Regions from separate parts of the Mycobacterium lacus genome, predicted to be linked through region 1. Evidence: riboswitches for the same ligand, from Rfam matches in the RefSeq annotation. Region 1 holds a riboswitch; the other holds the start of a gene.
What was found. A riboswitch is a leader RNA that binds a small molecule or an ion and turns the genes downstream of it on or off. The one in region 1 is predicted to bind cobalamin.
Positions count from the first base shown of each region.

Region 2: another riboswitch for cobalamin. It lies ahead of metE (5-methyltetrahydropteroyltriglutamate--homocysteine S-methyltransferase); the one in region 1 lies ahead of G6N24_RS07670 (PPE family protein).

Region 1 is NZ_AP022581.1:1,671,460-1,679,253, reverse strand. Features, by position in the region: gene G6N24_RS07670 (PPE family protein) at 825-2,552, opposite strand; cobalamin riboswitch at 2,613-2,793, opposite strand; gene G6N24_RS07665 (ABC-F family ATP-binding cassette domain-containing protein) at 2,940-4,709, shown strand; gene G6N24_RS07660 (cytochrome P450) at 4,724-6,007, shown strand; gene G6N24_RS07655 (type III polyketide synthase) at 5,990-7,051, opposite strand; gene G6N24_RS07650 (type I polyketide synthase) at 7,182-7,794, opposite strand, start outside.
Region 2 is NZ_AP022581.1:750,814-758,607, forward strand. Features, by position in the region: gene metE (5-methyltetrahydropteroyltriglutamate--homocysteine S-methyltransferase) at 39-2,321, opposite strand; cobalamin riboswitch at 2,481-2,648, opposite strand; gene G6N24_RS03575 (Rv1453 family transcriptional regulator) at 2,742-4,046, opposite strand; gene G6N24_RS03580 (TetR/AcrR family transcriptional regulator) at 4,327-5,619, opposite strand; partial or broken gene G6N24_RS24130 (nitric oxide reductase activation protein) at 5,919-6,434, shown strand; partial or broken gene G6N24_RS24135 (CbbQ/NirQ/NorQ domain-containing protein) at 6,436-6,582, shown strand; gene G6N24_RS03595 (ABC transporter substrate-binding protein) at 6,657-7,514, shown strand; gene G6N24_RS03600 (SDR family NAD(P)-dependent oxidoreductase) at 7,465-7,794, shown strand, end outside.

The sequences.
Region 1 (7,794 bases):
TCGCCGAGTCATACGCCGCTCCTCGAACAAGGAACCCATCACAATGAAGCAGTGCGACGAACCTGATACATCACGTCAACTCTTCGGCAGCAGCGGCCACCGAGCTGTCACCTTTTCCCGGCCGGGTAGCCAGAACCCCGCGACAGCCAACGCAAGTTGCTAGTGCGAAGAGTTGTCTAACGCAACAGTTGTCCTCTGCGCGAAACAGTAGGCCGCGAGGGGCCTACAGCGCAAGGGTTTCTTGTTGGGAATCTCGTTAACGAAACGATGAATTGACGGTGAGCAGCCCACTGCGACCGAGGGTTTCGGGGGCGGGCATCATGGGGACAGCGTCACGGCTGGTGGTCCGCCCAGTGCGGGCCACCGAGTCAAGCGCCTTTGCTGGTGGTTTGCGTCTTGGCGGGTCGGCTGTCGTTGCCCAAACGGTCGGCGTTGTACCCCGCCAGTCTTGGCGGCCCCGGACGTTGGGATTCACATGGGCTATACGATTGCGCGACAACGCTTTTAGCTTGCCGATCTGCTGGCCAGGGTCGCCATGGCCAACGCCGATGTTGGGCGCGGGGACGAACCGGGCGGCATCGTCGAGCCGCTCGGCGGTCAGAGATACGGTCGACAAGCGACACGTTGGCAGACATGTCGCTTGGTTCCAGCGAGTACGAGAATGCCTGGCACACAGGCTAATAGGAGCTTATTGGCTATCCGTTACCGGCGCCCAATGGCGCTGCAGACGCGAGGCCTGCGGACTGCGCTGGGGCGCACACGTCGGCGATCCACGTGAGCGCTTGCCTTTGTCCCACCGATTTGCCGTCGACGGCACGGATTCATCAGCTGTCGTCGTCGCCGTCTCCTGGTTCGGAGGAGGGCCCTGAGTCGGCGCCCCAGGTCCCCGGCATCATCGGCATGCGCGGGCCGCCGCCGAAAGCATCGTCGGTCAGCGTTGTCAAGCCCGCCGCCGTAGCGGTCTGCGTAGGTAGGGTTCCGGCAAAACCCAGGGTTCTCGCGCCCCGATCCGAGGCTGCCGGCGCGACCCGTTGCTCGTCATCGGGCTCCAGGTCCATGTACTCGTAACCGCGGCCGACCTGTTTGACCTTCGCCCGGCGGCGCCGCTGCGATCGCGCCGGCTCCTGGGGCGTCGGCGCAACCGCGGGGGCCTCGACACTGTCGGGTTCGGCCGCCTTCTTTCGGGCACCACTGCCCGCCGCCTTCCTGGCAACCGAGTCCAGGCCACCCGCGAGGTAGCCGAAGCTTTCCATGCCCGCACCCATGCCCGCACCGATGCCCGCACCGGTCACCGGCGGTGGTGCGGTAGCCGGCGGCGGTGGCGGCGCCGGCGTGGGGGCCGAAGCGGTCGCCTCCGCGGGGGCCGGTGCCGGGTTCGGGGTGGACGTCGGGATGCTCGGGGCGAGCGCCGCGACTGGCGGCGGTACAGGTGCCGTGACGGACAGCGCGGCTGGGGGCACCGCAACCAGCGCCGCCAAGCCCTTGGCGCCAATCGGCACCAACACGGCGCCGGCAGCCAACGACGCCGCCGGGGCGGTCACCAAGGCCATGACAGCCGGCAGCAGCACAAGCGTCTGCTCGAGCAGGGTCTTAAGCAACGCGATGGTGTCGGTGATGATCGTGCCGATGGCTTCGACGGTGGCGAATAGCAGGGCGAAAGCGATAGTCGCGGGATTGCCCGTGGCGAACGCGGCCGCGAGATCGGCCGCGATGAATGCGAAGGTTTGCGACAGCAAGGCGACGTAGGTACCGATGTCCATCGGGTAGCCGAGGGCAAACGCGATGTTCAGCGGGCTAAGAAAAGTAAGGGGATTCCCGAGGATGAGCAGGTAAGGATCAATTCCGGCGAACATCGTTTGCAGGAAGGGGATGTGGGCCAGCCAGTCGATAGCCGGTTGGATGACGTTGTTGTAGAAGGCGGTGTAACCGATCTCCTGCAACCATTGCAGGATCTGGTTCTGCCAGTCGGGGGGCGACCCGAACAACTCGTCGGAAGCGGCCGCCGGCGCGTTGGCTTTCATGATCTGCGGCGCCGTCGTGGTCCGCGGCGCGGCGGCCACCGCGGCACCGGCAACGCCCTGATAGGCGCTCATCACGGTGGCGGCCTGAATCCACATCCGCACGTAGTCGGCCTCGTTGAGCGCGATCGGGATCGTGTTAATGCCAAAGAAGTTGGTCGCCACCAACACTGCGTGCGCGGCATGATTGGCGGCCAGCTCCGGCAATGTGGGCATGGCAGCCAGTGCAGCGGTCCAGGCGGCGGCCGCGGTTTCCTGTCGGGAGGCCATGGCCGCGCTATCGGCGCTGGCCTGCGTCAACCACGCCAGATACGGCGCATGGGCGGCCACATATACCTCGGCGGCCGGGCCGTCCCAGGCCCCGGCCTGCACCGCCGCCAGCAGCGCCGCGAGTTCCTCGGCGGTCTCAGCGTATTCGGTGCTCAGCGAACTCCAGGCCGCCGCGGCAGCCAGCAACGGGCCCGGGCCCGGGCCGCTGCTCAGCAACGCCGCGTGCACCTCAGGCGGTGAGGCCATCCAGATCGGGGCGGTCATCGGAACCCAAGAACGGGAAGCATCGATGTCGATCAGCTCTCTCGGGGTACACCGCCCCGGGTCGCAGGACGCGATGACGCGAGTCTCCTGGCTCTCGGATCGTCGCTCGCCTCACCTTCCAGCTGGACGCCGTGGCATATGAGGGTGGCTCCCCGATGACAGTGGCGGGACCGCGCCGGATTCACACCGGCTTCCTGCATCGTCATCGCCTTACGGGTGGATATTGTTGCATTCCGCCGGTCCAACCGATAGCTGAGCGACGGGTAACCCGGCCGGCGCCGTCGACGCGCACACGCAGGTGACAACGGAACCATTGCCGGCCAATACTTTTCGTGATCCTGAGAATCTGCTGGAAGTTCTGATGGTGCGGCGGGTAGCGTCGGCCCGGTGGCGCACCTGCTCGGAGCTGAGGCCGTACACCTGGAATATCCGACCCAGGTGGTATTCGAGTCGGTCACGCTCGGGGTGAACGACGGCGCGCGGATCGGCATCGTCGGACGCAACGGCGACGGCAAGTCGAGCCTGCTGGGCCTGCTCACCGGTGAGCTGCGGCCGGACTGCGGCCGCGTCACCCGACGCACCGGCGTACGGGTGAGCGCGCTGAGCCAGGCCGACACCCTCGACCCGGACCGCACGGTCGGCTGGACGCTCGTCGGCGACCAACCCGAACACCGGTGGGCGGGCAACCCGCGCATCCGCGACGTCGTCGGCGGGCTAGTGTCCGATATCGCCTGGGACACAATGGTTTCCACGCTCAGCGGTGGCCAACGCCGACGGGTGCAGCTGGCCAGGCTGCTGGTGGCCGAATGGGACGTGATCGCGCTCGACGAGCCCACCAACCACCTCGACATCGAAGGCATCACCTGGCTCGCCGGCCACCTGCGGCAACGCTGGCCGCGCGCTAGCGGCGGGCTGCTGCTGGTGACACACGACCGCTGGTTCCTCGACGAGGTCGCCACCACGATGTGGGAGGTGCACGACGGGATCATCGAGCCGTTCGAGGGCGGGTACGCCGCGTACGTGTTGCAGCGCGTCGAACGGGACCGGCTGTCCGCCGTGACCGAGGCCAAGCGGCAGAACCTGATGCGCAAGGAGCTGGCCTGGCTGCGTCGCGGGGCACCCGCGCGAACGTCCAAGCCCAAGTTTCGCATCGAGGCCGCCAACCAGCTGATCGCCGACGTGCCGCCGCTGCGCAACAGCGTCGAGTTGGCCAAGCTGGCGACCGCGCGGCTCGGCAAGGACGTCATCGATCTACTCGACGTCTCGGTCTCGTTTAACGGCCGCCCGGTGCTGCGCGACATCGAATGGCGGATCGGCCCGGGCGAACGCACCGGCATCGTCGGGGCCAACGGTGCCGGGAAATCCACCCTGCTGGGATTGATCGCCGGCACCGTCCAGCCCGATACCGGGCGGGTCAAGCGCGGCAAGACCGTCAGGCTGGCGGTGCTCGACCAGCAGGGCGACGAACTCGCAGCGCTCGCGGGCGACCGGATCGCCGACGTGCTGGGCCGGCTGCGCGGCGGCTACGAGGTCGAGGGCCGTGAGGTCACCCCCGCCCAACTGTTGGAGCGACTCGGTTTCGCGCGCGGCCAGCTGTCCGCGCGGGTCGGCGAGCTTTCGGGCGGTCAGCGGCGGCGCCTGCAGCTGATGCTCACGCTGTTGAGCGAGCCGAACGTGCTGCTCCTCGACGAGCCCACCAACGACGTGGACACCGACATGCTGGCCGCCACCGAGGACCTGCTCGACTCCTGGGCCGGCACCCTGATCGTCGTCTCGCATGATCGGTACCTGCTGGAACGGGTCACCGATCAGCAGTACGCGATTCTGGATGGCCGGTTGCGACACCTGCCCGGCGGCATCGACGAATGCCTGCGGCTGGCTGCCCGTCCCAGGCCGGCGGCCGTCGAGGCGCCGCCCGCCAAGCCGAAGGCGATGTCCGGCGCGCGGCGGCGTGCCGCCGAGAAGGAACTGGCCACGATCGACCGCCAGCTCGCCCGCCTGGCCGAGCGGATCGCGGCCAAACACACCGAACTCGCCGAGCACGATCAGTCCGACCACGTCGGCATCACGCGCCTGACGGCGGAGCTGCGCGCCCTCGAGGACGAGGTCGTCGCGACGGAGGGACGCTGGCTGGAGTTGTCGGAGGTGCTCGAATGAGTGCCTACCGCACGGTGCCCTACTGGCCGGGGGAGGCGCTCCTCGCGTTGTACCGGCGGCGCGGCCCGGTGATCAACTCCGGGGTCGGCAGGCATGGCTACACCTATCTGCTGGGGGCGGAGGCGAACAGGTTCGTGTTCGCCAATGCCGAGGCGTTCAGCTGGCGGGAGACCTTTGAGAGCCTGGTTCCCGTCGACGGCCCGACCGCGCTGATCGTCAGCGACGGGGACGACCACCGGCGCCGTCGCAGCGTCGTGGCACCCGGGCTGCGGCACCGGCAGATCCAGGACTACGTGCAGACCATGGTGACCAATATCGACGCGGTGATCGACGGCTGGCGGCCCGGCCAGCGGCTGGACATCTACCAGCAGTTCCGCTCGGCGGTCCGGCGCGCCACCGCCGAGTCGCTGTTCGGCCAGCGCCTGGCCATCCACTCGGACTTCCTCGGCGAACAACTGCAACCCCTGCTGGACCTGACCCACCGTCCGCCGCAGGTGATGCGGCTGCAGCGACGACTCAACTCCCCCGGCTGGCGGCGGGCCATGGCAGCGCGGACACGCATCGACGGCCTCGTCGACGCCGCCATAGCCGACGCTCGCAACGATCCCCGGCCCGACGACCATATGCTGGCCATGTTGATCAACGGGCGCTCCGAAGAGGGTCAGACGCTGAGCGACAACGAGATTCGCGATGCGATCGTCTCGCTCGTCACCGCCGGCTACGAGACCACCAGCGGCGCGCTGGCTTGGGCGACCTACACGCTGCTGACGCTGCCCGGCGCCTGGGACACCGTCGCCGACGAGGTGGACCGCGTGCTCGGTGGCCGGCCGCCGGCCACCCCTGACCTCGACGCGCTCGCCTACCTCAACGGCGTTGTCCACGAGACGCTTCGGCTGTACTCGCCCGGAGTCATCTCGGCCCGCCGGGTGATGCGCGACCTCACGTTCGACGGTCACCGCATCCGGGCGGGACGGTTGCTGGTCTTCAGCGCGTACGTCACCCACCGGCTCGCCGAATTATGGCCCGAGCCAAGGGAATTCCGTCCGCAGCGCTGGGACCCCAACTTACCGGGCTACCGCAAACCGGCACCACACGAGTTCATCCCGTTCAGCGGGGGGCTGCACCGGTGCATCGGGGCAGTGCTGGCCACCACCGAGATGACCGTGATGCTGGCCCGGCTGGTCGCCAGGACCACGCTTCGGTTGCCGGCTCAGCGCATTCGGGCGGCCAATTTTGCGGCGCTGTGCCCCCGGCCGGGGCTGACCGTCGAGGTCACGCGATCAGTGCCAGCGCAGTAAGACGAGTTCAGAGCAGAATCCCGGACCCATCGCCAGCATCAGCCCCGGGCTTCCGCTGGGCGGCTTCTTGGCGATCGTGTCACGCAAGATGTGCAACACCGAGGCCGACGACAGGTTGGCGACCTCACCGAGCGAGCGCCAGGTCAGCTCGAGCGCCTGCGGGGGCAACGCGAGGCTCCTGGCAATCGCGTCGATGACCTTGGGACCACCGGGATGGCTCACCCAGGCGCCGATGTCGTCCGTGCTTAGCTGGTGCATGGCGAGGAACGCAGTGACGTCGTCGGCAAGGTACCGGTCGATAAGGGTGGTGAGGTCCGGCGAAAGCCGCAACTGCAGGCCGTGGGAACCGACGTCCCAGCCCATGATGTGCAACGAGTCGGGGTACAAGCTGCTGCGCGAATCGACAATGTCGGGCCCGCTCGCGCCGATTCGCTCGGCACGACGGTCGCCGACGGCGACCACTGCGGCCGCGCCGTCGCCGAACAGCGCGGTCCCGACCAGGCCCGACACCGTCGGTTTGACCGCGGGGTAGGTAAGCGAGCAGAGCTCGACCGACACCAGGACCGCGACGTCGTCGGCCGCGCCACGCAGGTAGTCGTGCAGCCGGCCCACGCCCGCTGCCCCGGCCACGCAGCCCAGACCGAACAGCGGCATCCTGCGCACGTCGGGGCGCAGGCCAATCCGCCCGGCGATCCGCGCATCCAGCGACGGGACCGCGACACCCGTGACGGTCGTGGTGGCGATCATGTCGATGTCCCGGGGTGCCAGGCCCGCCTCATCGAGCGCGCCCATCAGGGCTTCGATGCCGAGTTCGACGGCCTTTTCGATGAAGATCTCGTTCGCTTCCCCGAAGTCGATCAGCGATGGATACCGTTCCAATGGCAGCACCAGGTGGCGGCTGTTGACCCTCGCGGCGGCATGCAGGCGCCGAACGATCTCCTCGTGCTCCTTCAGACCGGGGAATTCGACGAACGAGTCGGTGATCTCACGCTGGCCGTAGCGGTGCGGCGGCAATGCCCCGAATACAGCTGCGATGACGCTCATGGCCCTGCTTTCTAGGTATTAAACGCGCGTCTAATATAGGTCGGCTAACCAACACTTCTCAGGCTTGAGAGTTTATGGGTGTTTGCGCGTTCTTGCAAAGCCGGTCATAGTCAACGTCTGTCACATTTCGTCATTCAATGACGTCGTCGTCGTCCGCCGGGCGGAGCGCCATCGCAATTAACGCCTGGGGGCTTAACGAGTCGATGACGTCGTCGCTGACAGCCCCTTCTAACAGGGGTTTTTCCGACGCGCCGGCCAGCAGCAATAATTTGTCCAGCAGTCCGGTTCGCCGGAGCTCGTGAATAGGGATCCGCATTAGCAAAGACCGAATCTTCTCCTCGGCCAATTCGTCATGACGACTGCCCGACAGTTGTTGGCCGAGGTAATGTGCCAGCGCTGTCGGCGTGGGATGGTCGAAGATCAGGGTGCGCGGCAGCACTAATCCGGCCGGGCCCATTACCGCTTTGAGTCGATTGCGGAGTTCGACCCCGGCCATTGAGTCGAATCCGAGGTCTTGAAAGGCGCGGCCGGCATCGATGTCAACGGGGCTCGGGTGACCCAGCACGACCGCCGCATGCGTGCGCACCAACTCCACCAGCTGGCGGTGCCGCTCCGTGGGGGGGAGGCCGCGTAACCGTTCCGCCACATTGGGCATGGGACGCTCGACCGGCGCATCCCCGGCGCCGCCCAGCCAATATCGCCGTCGCTGGAACGCATACGTCGGCAACTCCACCCGCCGGGCC
Region 2 (7,794 bases), 920 kb from region 1:
CGCGTGGCGTGTCGTGCGATTCCACGTCTGCTCGCCAGCTAGCCGGAACGTACCTCCTGTGCTGCGGCGACCATGTTCTGCAGCGACGCGATCACCTCGTTGACGTTGCGGGTCTTTAGCCCACAGTCGGGGTTGACCCACAGCCGCCCGGCCGGCACGGCCCGCAACGCGGCACGCAGCGACTCGGCCATCTCGTCGGTGCTCGGCACCCGCGGCGAGTGGATGTCGTACACCCCCGGGCCCACACTGTTGGCGAAGCCGACCGCGTTCAGGTCATCCAGCACCTCCATGTGGGAGCGCGCCGCCTCGATGGACGTGACGTCGGCATCCAGGTCGGCGATAGCGCCTATCACCTCACCGAACTCCGAGTAGCACAAGTGGGTATGGATCTGCGTAGAGTCGGCGACGCCCGACGTCGCCAACCGGAAAGCGCCTACGGCCCAACGCAAATACTCCTCCTGATCTGCGCGACGCAGCGGCAGCAGTTCGCGCAGCGCCGGCTCGTCGACCTGGATGACCGCGATGCCGGCCGACTGCAGATCCACGGTTTCGTCGCGGATGGCCAGCGCCACCTGGTTGGCGGTGTCGGCCAGCGGCTGGTCGTCACGCACGAACGACCAGGCCAGGATCGTGACCGGCCCGGTCAACATGCCCTTGACCGGTTTGTCGGTCAGCGACTGCGCGTAGGTGATCCACCCGACCGTCATCGGATGCGTCCGGGCCACGTCGCCGTAGAGGATGGGCGGGCGCACGCAGCGGCTGCCGTAGGACTGCACCCAGCCGTTCTGCGTGGCGAAGAATCCCTGCAGCTGCTCGGCGAAGTACTGCACCATGTCGTTGCGCTCGGGCTCGCCGTGCACCAGCACGTCCAGGCCTAGTCGCTCCTGCAGCTTGATGACGTCGGCGATCTCCGCCTTCATCCGCCGGACATACTCGGCGTTGTCGATCTCGCCGGCCCGCAGCGCCGCGCGCGCTTTGCGGATCGCCGAGGTCTGCGGGTAGGAGCCGATCGTCGTGGTCGGCAGCGGCGGCAGATGCAGCCGCGCGTCCTGGCTGGCCCGCCGCTGCGCGGGGTCGCCCCGGTGCGCACCCGAGGCGACGATCGAGTCGATGCGGGCCCGGACCTGCCCGTTGCGCAGGCGCGGATCACGCCTGCGGGACGCCACCGCGGCGTTGGACGCCGCGATCTCGTCGGCCACGGAATCGCGCCCGTCGCGCAGGGCACGCGCCAAGACGACGACTTCGCGCACCTTCTCCGCGCCGAACGCCAGCCAGCTCCGCAAGGCGTCGTCCAGGTCGGTTTCTGGTTCCAGCGAGTACGGCACGTGCAGGGTGGAACACGACGTCGAGACGGCAACGGCGGCCGCCGAACCCAGCAGGGTCGCCAGCCGGCTCAGGGCGGCCTCTAGATCGGTGCGCCAGACATTGCGCCCGTCCACGATGCCGGCCACCAGCGTCTTGCCGGCCAGCTCGGGCGCCCCGAATATAGAAGCCACCGCGGTGTCGGCGCCGGCGACCAAGTCGACGCCGATGGCCTCGACCGGCGTGCGCGCCAGCCCCGCCAGGGCGGCGCCGGGGTCGCCGAAGTAGGTGGCGACGTAAACGGCGGGCCGGTTGCTCACGGCGCCGAGCGCGTTGTAGACCCACTCGGCGAGGGCGGGCGCGTCGGGGGAGATGTCGGTGACCAGCGCGGGCTCGTCGAGTTGCACCCACGGCGCCCCGTTGTCGGCGAGCAGCGACAACAGCTCGGAGTAGATCGGAACCAGCTCTTCGAGGCGCTCGATCGGCGCGCCGCCGCCGTTGACGCCCTTGCTCAACAACAGGAAGGTGACCGGCCCGATGACGACCGGGCGTGCGGGAATCCCTTGCTGCAGTGCTTCTTTCAGCTCGGAGAGCACCTTGTCCGGATTCAGCGCGAACCGGGTCGTGGGCTCGATCTCGGGAACCAGGTAGTGATAGTTGGTGTCGAACCACTTCGTCATCTCGAGTGGCGCCACGTCGTCGTTGCCGCGCGCCGCGGCGAAATAGCGGTCCAACTCGTCGGCGATTTTCGCCACCCGGGCCGGCAGCGCGCCGAGCAAAACCGCGGTGTCGAGCATCTGGTCGTAATAGGAGAAGGTGTTTACCGGCACGGAGTCCAGACCGGCCGCGGCCAATTCTGACCACATATCGCGGCGCAACGTGGCGGCGACCGACTCGAGGTCGGATCGGCTGGTGCGTCCGGACCAGTAGCCTTCGGTCGCGCGCTTGAGTTCGCGATGCGGGCCGATGCGCGGGGAGCCGGTGATGGTTGCGGTGAACTTCCGAAAATTATCGGTCACTATGTCGTCCTTCAATCGACGGGGCGCTCACCGCCGGCGGACGCACAACCGATCCGGTCCGCGGCGCGCGCCTTCTTCTACAGCAACCGCAACCGGCACGGCCATACGCCCATTCCACGAGGCGACGAGCCGCCGGACGCGGCGCGCCCGGCACAGCCGGCAGGTCTTCGGACTCGCAGGCGCGCACCCGGTGGTGCTCCTACTGGCCGTCGCTTCCCAGTCGCCAGACCAGTGCTATAAGACGGCGGTCGTTCCTGCACACCGCTGCGGGACAGTCCCGGATTCTCACCGGGTTCCCTCTTGCGACACATCGCTAACGTGTGTCGCTCGATGCCGGCGCCGCGTGGGGCGGCAACGGCAGACCAGCTGCGTAGGCAAGGTTACTCTGCCGCGCGACGGGTGCCCAACGTCGGGAGCCAGCTACGCCTGGCTGTGGCTTAGGTGCCCGTCTGGTACGGAGGACGACGCGCCGATGTGCTGTCCGGAAGGCGTTTGCACGGCACCAGCGGCTTGATCGCCGCGCCACTGCAGCGCCTCGAGCGCTACGGCAACCTCTACGAGGGTGTGGTCCAGGGGTCTGGGGAGCAGCCGTTGAGCCGTCTCGAGCCGGTGCAACAGGGTGTTGCGGTGGGTGTAGAGAAGTTTTGCGGCGCGCGAAGCGTTGCACTCCGCCTTGATGTAGGTCAACACCGTCGTATGCAGCATCGGGTCGGCCGATTCGAAGTCCCCCAGCGTGTTCGTGATGAAGACGTCCGCGCCGTCGGCGTTTTCGGTGAGTAACGCGATCATCTGGACATCGGCGAAGAAGGCGACCCGTTGGCGCGACCGCAGCCGAGTCAACATCCGCTGTATCGTCAGCGCATCCAGGTGGCTGCGGCGGAATCCCCCGATTCCTGACGCGGTGGTCCCGACGGCGATCCGGGCATCGGGTGTGCCGTCAAGCGCGCGGCGGATCTGCTGAGGGTTGAGCGAGGCCACCTCATTGGCCCACACCCAGCGAGTTGCGGCGCTGGCGACCACTGTCAGTGGCTGCGGGCATCCGACGGCTTGGCTGAACGCGGCGACGGTTCGGTCAAGCCGATTGTCGTCGACGTCGGGGTCATCACACCAGATGATCACGGCGGTATGAAGTCGGTCGAGCGGATAGGCCAATTGCGCTTCGGCGCGTTCTCGGCTGATGGGGGCGCCGTCGAGGATGAGCTCGACGATCTTGCGGCGCTCGGCGCGGATGTCTTGGGTTAGATCCGCGTATTCCATCTGCATCTGCGCCGCGAGGCCGGCAAGGGTGGCGTCCACGAACTCGTTGGCCGACCGAAATGGCACGTCGAGCAGCTGGTGCAGCTCTTCAGGGTCGGAAGTAAGTTCGAACGCGATTTCCACCCAGCGCCGCCAGGCCACGTTGTGCCCGATGCGATAGACCTCCAGCGCGGATGCGTCCAGGCCACGGCGCACCAGATCGCGAGCCATGCGCAGCGTCTCGGCGCTGAGGTTTGCCGGCACCGGATCGCCGGGATTGCGCAGCATGGCGGAGGCGAAGTGGACCAAATTGGCGCGGTTGGAGCGAGTAACCACCGCCGCCAGGCCGGGGTCCTGGGAGATGGGCGGGCTAGCCGCCAGCGTGGCGCGATCGAATTCCTCGAGCCACTCCCTTGGGGGATTGAGAGCCATCCACGCGCCCTTGCGGATCAGCTCTTGCACGCGCGGCGAAGGCGGTTGCCAAACCACGGCCCGATTGTAGGGCTTATGTGCACTTTGCATGATGGGTTCGCGCTGCACCGGCCAAACTGCCCGTGTTCTGCTGTTGGTGGCCGCGCCGACGGGGGGCGGTGGAGCCCGGGCCGGCGGCGACGGCGTCCGTCCGGCGCGGCGGTAGCCACCCGATCAGCGCGCCTGGCTGATTGCGTGCTTTGCGTCCCGAGTCTGCGGCCATGGCATCGAGGCTGCGGTGACGGCGCGATTTCCGGCCGCGCCGACGCCCTGTGCGCAGACTCGATCCCAGGCGCCTCTATTTGCCCCGCGCGGCGATACCGCGTAATACCGTGTCGCGGGCGAGGACGAGTGACGCACGGGTTCCGATCGTGCGGAGGATGTTCTCCGGGATCCACTGGATGCCAATGATCACCCGTGCCAGCATCGCCGTCGACGGTGTGTCGATGCGTATCTCACCTGACCGGATCCCTTCGGTAAGAAGGGATTTCATTTGCCTCAGTCGGGTCGCATAAGACCATCCTGGATCGGCGGTGTCGGGAGGCGATTGCCTCATCCAGGCAAGCTGGATCCTGAACTCGTCGGAAAACCGGTCCAGCGCGTTGACGTTGACCCAGCTCAGGGCGTCCAGCTTCTCGATGCTCGACGCGTCCGAACGCAGGACGCCGACCCACCCCGCTTCGACCTTCTGGCCGAACGAGCGCATGATCGAGGCGAGCAGTTCCTCTTTGGAGCCGATCACCCGATAGACGGTCCCGGTACCCAGGCCCGCCGCCGATGCGATATCCCTGATGGTGGTGACTTCATAACCCTTGCGGCCGAACTCCATGCGCGCCACAGCTCGAAGATGGGCCGCTTTGTCGCTGGGGTCGGCCTCGCTATCGTCGGCCCACGACTGGATGACGTCACTCGCCGCGGCGAAGGCACGGGAACGATCTAACCTCGCATCGGTGGGTGGCCGGGCTGCCAAACCTTGCAAGATGATTCGGCACATGAGTCCGGCCACCTGCGCGGCGGAAGCGTTGCGCCGGATGACATCCAGCCCGACCTGCAGCATGCTCTGGCAGATGCGGTCAGCCAGGGTTGGAAGGTCGATTTCGGGCCTGATGTAGCCGCTCCACCTGGCGGCACGCAGCGTCTGCAGCATCGCCCCCTGGATCGCGGTCGGCCGCTGCCGCGTCAGCGTGACGAACGCGGGATCTGAGCCGGGTCCCTCGTAAAAAGACATCTGCAAGGCGGCCTGGTGCCGCACGGCGGCGTTGGCGATCGCCGATCCGAGTTCGGCGATCTTGTCGGCGACGGGTCGCGAGTCGGGCTCGTCCAACCTCGCCTGGGCGGCCAATCCGATGCGATCCAGATCGGCTTGATAGCGGCGAATCAGCTCAACGAGGATGGCTTCCTTGGATTCGAAATGGTGATAGAGGCTTCCCGGCAGAATGCCTGCGGCATCAGCGATTTCCTGCAGCGAAGTCCGCAATCCCGAGGATGCGATCAGCGATGCCGCGGTCTCCAGGATCTCGGTCCTGCGTGTTCCGGCGTCAGTTGCGTTGTCGGCCCGACGGCCTGTCGCCAAGGTATCGGCTTTGGCCATGGCTAGCTGTACACCGGTCCGGAGGACCATGGTCCACAAAACATGTTCCTCCTCCCAGCCATACCAAATCTTTGTTGGAGGCTATCAGACCGCTTGTGGCAACTCCGCTGCCTGCGATGGTGACTGGCCGATTCTAGAGGCCGCGCAGACGCCGAAGACCTCGTCGAAGATCGACGCGGGAACGGTGGGGGCTCGGTCGTCGACACCTCGTCCAGATGTGCCGCGATGTCGTCGGCGGTCGGCGCGCTGCCGGGTCCGGCGAGCCAGCCTTGGCCGAGGCCGACGAAGACCCGCGCATAGTCTCCGGATCCGTAGCCGTGCCCGGGCCGCTCGGTAGGACCGTGCACGAACAGCAACGGGCGGGCGCCGCCGCCCCGGCCGTTGCCCTGCACGAGGTCGGGGATCGCCTGGCCCTCTACGCTTTCCATTCGCAGGGACGACCGGCCGTGCGGCCGATGCCGATAAGGCGCATCGACGACGGCATGAATGCCCTGGTGCTGCAGCGCGTTCGCGGCCTGGTGCCCGGCGCGTATTCGCGGCTCGGCGCGGCGATCCGGCATGGTGCCGCGGTGCTGCAGAGCCGAGGTGGCACATCGCGACGGCTGCTCGTCGCGCTGTCCGACGGGTTGGCGTACCACCACGGGTATGAACGCGGGTATGGGGCGGCCGATGCCCACCGCGCGCTGGCCGAAGCCCGCCGGCGGGGCATCGGGTGCGTCTGCCTGGCGATCGGCGCCGGCACCGATCGCCAGGAATTGCGACGCGCGTTCGGGAGTGCGGCCCACGCCGCCATTGCCCGACCCGAGCAGCTGAGCCATACTCATCGCCGCGGGACGGCTGATCTCGGAGGGACTGGGCCCGCGCGAGGCCGCCGGCGCCGCCATCGTCGGGCCGCTGACCGACGATTCGCATGTCGCGAGCGGCCTGTCGGCGATGATCGACGCGTATTTGGTGGACCGCTAGACGGTGCGATTGACGGTGCGACGCCGCCCGCGTTAGGGTTGGAACAAATTTTAGGTTCATTATCCGGAGGCTAGTTGTCCTACGAGAGCACAGCGCAGCCCATCAAGATCGGCTACCTGTTTGACTTCCTGTTGCCGGAGTTCTACCCGCAGGAGATGCGGGACGACCTCATCCGGCCCTTCGAGCTGGTGTTCAACGACGGACTGCGTCAGCGGGTCATCGACCGACCGGTCCAGGTCGTGTACCGGGAGGTCGAGGGGCTGCCCAAGGGCACCGCCAAGGCGGTCATCGACGCCTACGGCGAGCTCGTCGACGAGGGCTGTCTGGTGGTTTTCGGGCCACACATCACCGAGAACGCGGTACCCACGCGGGAGGCGATCGAGGAGCGGTTGCGGGTACCTGCGATCAACGTCTGCGGTAGTGACGACTGGCTGGGGGAGTGGACCTTTGCGTTTCCGCAGGGGTCGATGACCGACGAACCGATCTTCTGGGCGGACCTGCTCACCAAGGGCGGCCACACCGAGGTGGGCGTGTTGGTCGAGCAATCGCTGGTCGGCGAGAGCTATCTCAAGAACCTCCGAAACGCATGCCGGTGCAAGGGCATTCGCGTCGTCGCCGAGGCGCAGGTCGCGCAAACCGCGCAGGACGTCGGTGCGGCGATCCGCAGCCTGCACGAGGCGAAGCCGACCGCGGTGGTGCACTGCACCGGCTTCGCCGTCATCAAGTGGACGAAAACCGCCACCTCGGTGGCCTGTCCATGGCCATACCCTGAGGCCAAAGTGTATGACCCCCAGGGCTTTTACGAGCGCAACGGTCAGCCCGGCCCGTACTCGGCGGGAATCTGGTCGACCTGGATGAGCGCCCAGCCACACGGTCGCCCGGATGTGCAGCTTCCGGCTGACGGCGGCCGGTGTACCGCCGGCCATGTGTGAGCAGCGCAGCGTCGTCATCACCGGCGCGTCCCGCGGGCTCGGCCTCGCGTCGGCGGCGCACCTGTACCAACGGGGTTGGCGTGTGGTGGCGGCCCTGCGCACACCCGAGCCCGGTCTGCAAGCCCTGCGGTCCAAGACCGGCGCCGCGGCCGGTGACCCCCGCCTGATCGCCATCCCGCTGGACCTCACCGACTACGCGTCGGTCGCCGCCGCGGCCAAGGCGATCGAGTCGACCGTCGGGGCCCCACACGCGCTCGTGCACAATGCGGGGATTTCCGCC